Regions from separate parts of the Nocardia sp. NPDC003726 genome, predicted to be linked through region 2. Evidence: riboswitches for the same ligand, from Rfam matches in the RefSeq annotation. Region 2 holds a riboswitch; the other holds the start of a gene.
The links. A riboswitch is a leader RNA that binds a small molecule or an ion and turns the genes downstream of it on or off. The one in region 2 is predicted to bind cobalamin.
Positions count from the first base shown of each region.

Region 1: it holds a riboswitch for cobalamin, as region 2 does, so the genes downstream of both, ACWDMM_RS26860 (CbtB domain-containing protein) here and metE (5-methyltetrahydropteroyltriglutamate--homocysteine S-methyltransferase) in region 2, are expected to answer to the same signal.

Region 1 is NZ_JBSFNF010000024.1:99,225-101,417, forward strand. Features, by position in the region: gene ACWDMM_RS26850 (hypothetical protein) at 1-203, opposite strand, end outside; gene ACWDMM_RS26855 (CbtA family protein) at 239-1,045, opposite strand; gene ACWDMM_RS26860 (CbtB domain-containing protein) at 1,036-1,230, opposite strand; cobalamin riboswitch at 1,261-1,412, opposite strand; gene mhuD (mycobilin-forming heme oxygenase MhuD) at 1,493-1,807, opposite strand; gene ACWDMM_RS26870 (alpha/beta fold hydrolase) at 1,866-2,193, shown strand, end outside.
Region 2 is NZ_JBSFNF010000008.1:106,263-108,455, forward strand. Features, by position in the region: gene metE (5-methyltetrahydropteroyltriglutamate--homocysteine S-methyltransferase) at 1-1,247, opposite strand, end outside; cobalamin riboswitch at 1,395-1,624, opposite strand; gene ACWDMM_RS13300 (pyruvate carboxylase) at 2,153-2,193, shown strand, end outside.

The DNA.
Region 1 (2,193 bases), on a different contig from region 2:
ATCGCGATGCGCAGGCCCAACCCGGTCGCCAGGCTCGTCGGGTCGGCCGTCGAGAAATCGCGGGCGGCCCGCGCGATCGCCTCGGCGCTACCCGCGACCAACGCGACGACCAGAGCGTTGAACGCGACGCGCACCGCGCGCGGCGGTCCGGAAGGGGCTGCGCCCCGCGATGCGGGCCGGACGGAAAAGGCAGTGCCGGTCATGGGGCCGACACTGCCTCACTGCTTCCGAACGCGAATCACCCTGCGGTAGCGGGCGCTACCGATACCGGAGTATCGGTGCGTGTGGCGAACTCGGTGAGCGCGGCGAAGCCGAGCGCCAGGCAGGCCCACAGAGTCGCGGTCTCGGCCAGCGAGGCCACCCGGAACTGCCACAGCAGGGTGGCCGGGAAGTCCGCGCTCACCTCGTTCACGCCGGGCAGCAGGACGTAGCCGAGCGCGGTGACCAGCATGAACGCCGCGACGCCGCCGATCAGCCGGAACGTGGGCAGCTGGGTGCGCAGCGCGGTGAACGCCGCCACCGCCGCACCGACCGCGACGATGCCCAGCACAACGGCGGCCAGCCACAGCAGAGTGCGCTCGTTGATGGTGTCGGGGTCGCCGACCGCGGGCGGGTTGGCCGGGTACTTGAAGAACGGCACCGCGACGATCGCGGCCCAACCGGCCACACCGAGCGTCAGCGCGAGCCGCGGCCCGGACAGCGTGGTGTAGCGCCGCGCGAAGTGCGCGACCGAGGCGTAGATGGCGCCGAGCGCGAGACCGGCCAGGCCGAGGGCGAGAAACTGCCCGAACTTCTGGCCGCCGCGGCTCACCAGCGCTTCTTCCTCGTCACCGTGGGAATGGCCGCCGGGCGATTCGGCGTGCTCGCCGTGGGAGTGCCCGTCCGGCGATTCGGCGTGTGAGCTGTGCGCTTCCTCGATGGCGATGGCCGCGTCGACTTTGGGTTCGCCGACGAAATAACCGACTGTGGCGGCCAGCAGTCCGGCGATCAGACCGGCCAGCAGGCCGCGCAGCAGCAGGGTTCGAAGCGAACCGATCAGTGGCACGGAAGCCCCAGCAGGTGACGTCCGTCGTGCATCAGCTCATGCAGGTACATCCCGCTGCGCGAGATGACGCCCTGATCGAAGCCGACCAGGTACAGCGTGAGCAGTGCGAGAAGAACGACACCGACCGTGACGAGCACGGTGGCCAGGGAATCGGTTGCCCGGCTGGGTGAATGCGCGATGGCCATTCGAGTCCTCCTTGGGATACGCGTCCCTTAGGGTGGTGGCGCGACGGTGCCGGTGTCTGGCTTTCCGGCACCGGACTCGGTGCGTGGAACACAGTGGCGCGACCGCTCCGGAATCTCACCGGAATTACCGCGTCACCCTCGCGTTTGTCCCTCGAACTGTGACACCCGCACACCCTCGGCGTCAACCGGGTCCGGCACGGGCGTACCACGGCGTCGGGCGAGTCGCCGGGCAGGCTGGCCTGCCCGGCGGTGCGGCGCGCAGTCAGTTCGCGGGTTTGGCGTCCACGTCGAGCACGACCTCGAACTCGAGCAGCGACGCACCCGTCGAGACCGGCTTCTGACGCTCGCCCGCATGCGCCTCGCGCGCGGGCCCGTCCCGCCAAGCCGCGAAGGACTCTTCCGAGTCCCACTGGGTGACAACGAAATACCGCTTCTCTCCGGCCACCGGGCGCAACAGCTGGAAGCCGAGGAAGCCGGGGGAGTTCTCGACCGCGTGCGCGCGGTGGGCGAACCGCTTCTCCAACTCGGGGCCCGCGCCCTCGGGAACCTCGATCGCGTTGATCTTCACAACAGCCATGTGTCCAAGCTAGCGGCTGCCGCCGAGCAGATGCTCGGTGCCTCGTATTGTCGAACCGATGTTGCACGACGAAGGCGGAGCAGGCGCGCCGATCCTGCTGCTGCACGGACTGATGGGCAGCGCGCGCACGTGGCGCGATCAGCTGGGCTGGCTGCGCGAGCACGGCCACGTCTACACCTTCGACGCCGCCGGGCACGGCAGGCCGGCGCCCGCGGAGCTGACGACCGAGGCCTTCGTCGCCGACCTCGCCGCCCGCACCGCCGCGATCGAAGAGCCGATGGTCGTGATCGGGCATTCGATGGGGGCGCTGCACGGCTGGGTATTCGCGGCGACCCACCCCGACCGGGTACGCGCGCTGGTGATCGAGGACATCGCGCCGGACTTCA
Region 2 (2,193 bases):
CGGCGTTGTTCGGCGGGCGCGCGGCGGTCGGCGTCCGGCCCGAGCGCGGCCAGTGCGGCCCGCACCCGCGGATCGTTCAGCCGCGGATCCGACCTGCGCGACGCCAGCGCCGCGCGCACCTCGGCCAACTCGGCGGCGATCGCCTCCGTGCCCTGGGTCAATCCGGTCGCGAGCAGGCGTACCTCCGCGACCTTCTCCGCGCCGAACGCCAGCCAGGACCGCAGTCGCTCGTCCAGCCCGGTTTCCGCGGCCAGCGAGTACGGTACGTGCAGCAACGAGCAGGAACTCGAAACCGCCACAGGCGCAGCGGATTCCGACAAGGCGCCGAGTGTGGCGACGGCCCGGTCGAGATCGGTGCGCCATACATTGCGACCGTCCACGACCCCCGCGACGACCAGCTTGCCCGCCAGCGCGGAAATGGTGGAGATGTCGGCGCCCGCGGTGAAGTCGAGGGCGACCCCCTCTATCCCCGTGCTCGCCAGCGCCGGCAGTGCGGCACCCGGCTGCCCGAAGTAGGTCGCGACGAGCACCGCAGGGCGCTCGGCGGCGTCGGCCAGTTCCTCGTAGGTGACCTGCACCAAGCCGATCTCCTCCGCCGTGAGGTCGGTGACCAGCGCAGGCTCGTCGATCTGCACCCACTCGGCGCCGGCGACGGCGAGCCTGCGCAGCAGCTCCCGGTACAACGGCAGCAACTCGATCAGCCGGGCCAGCGCCGAACCGCCGGTCGCCTTCGCCAGCTTCAGGAAGGTGATCGGCCCGATCACCACCGGACGCGCGGGCACGCCCAGTTCGAGCGCTTCGCGCAGTTCCGCCAGCAGCTTGTCCGGGTGCAGCGAGAAGGAGGTGTCCGGGCCGATCTCCGGTACCAGGTAGTGGTAATTCGTGTCGAACCACTTGGTCATCTCCAAGGGTTCGACGGCGTCGGTGCCGCGTGCGGCGGCGAAGTACCGTTCCAGCGGGTCCGTGATCCCTGCGACCCGGGGCGGCAACGCGCCGAGCAACTCGGCCGTGTCGAGCATCTGGTCGTAGTAGGAGAACGTACCGACCGGAATGGAGTCCAGGCCCGCGGCTTGTAATTCGGCGAACTGGGCGTGCCGGAGTTCGCGCGCCACGGCGTGCAACCGACCGGCGTCGATCTTGCCTGCCCAATAGGCCTCGGTGGCCCGCTTCAGTTCGCGCCGCGGCCCCACTCGTGGAAGCCCGAGAACCGTCGCGGTGAACGACTTTTGCTGTGCAACAGTCACGATGTTTCTCCATTGCTGAGGACGAAAGCCATCGCCATACGGGCAGGCGGAGAACCCGGTGACATGCCGGTGATGTTCCCGGCCGAGGAGCCCGACACGTCAGCTGGTGATCCGCGCGCCCAATCCACGAGGCGGTGGCCGCCGGATACGGCGTACCCGGCACGGCTGGCAGGTCTTCGGACTCGCGGGCACCGGCCGTGCGGGCCGGCATACGCCGGATAGCTCCCGATGGCCGACCTACTGGCCGTCGCTTCCCGAGTCGCGGAGCCTTCCGGCTCGGTGAACTCAGTGCCTGGTGACGGCGGTCGTTCCTGCATACCGCTGCGGGACAGTCCCGGATTCCCACCGGGTTCCCTCTCACCCGCCGTGACGTCGCCGCACGGGCGGGCTCGACTCCGTCGCGCGACGTCGGGGCTCCATCTCGTCGTGCTGCGGTGAACCAGCTGCCCACTCAGCATAGGACGCGGCGAGGCGAGCAGATCGCGAGGGATGTCACGCCGGCAATTGCCCGGCCCGCGCGACGCGCAGCGATCGGGCGCCTGCTTCCCGTTCCGGCTACCGGCCCGCCCGCGCATGCGGACTCGGATCGCTCCATCGGCCATCCGGACGTCGGGCCATCCGGTAACCACCTTCTCGAACTCGCCGTTCGCCTGGTCCGCAGGTGCGGACGCGGGTCAGGCGAACTCGGCTCGATACCGCGCCCGGCCATCGGGCACCTGTTCGACGGCCCACGCCCTCGGACCTCCGCACCGATCCCGGCCTCCGGACAGCACATCGGTTGCTGCCGCGGCGCCCATGTGTCGGGCCGGTGAACGCAACTTCGCAACGGTGCTAGCCGGTCTTGTGAAGAGGTTTGCGAAGGGGGCTTCTGTGTCGGTGCGGTTCACGCGGCCGGGTACCTTAGGTCAATGTTCTCGAAAGTCTTGGTTGCCAACCGTGGCGAGATCGC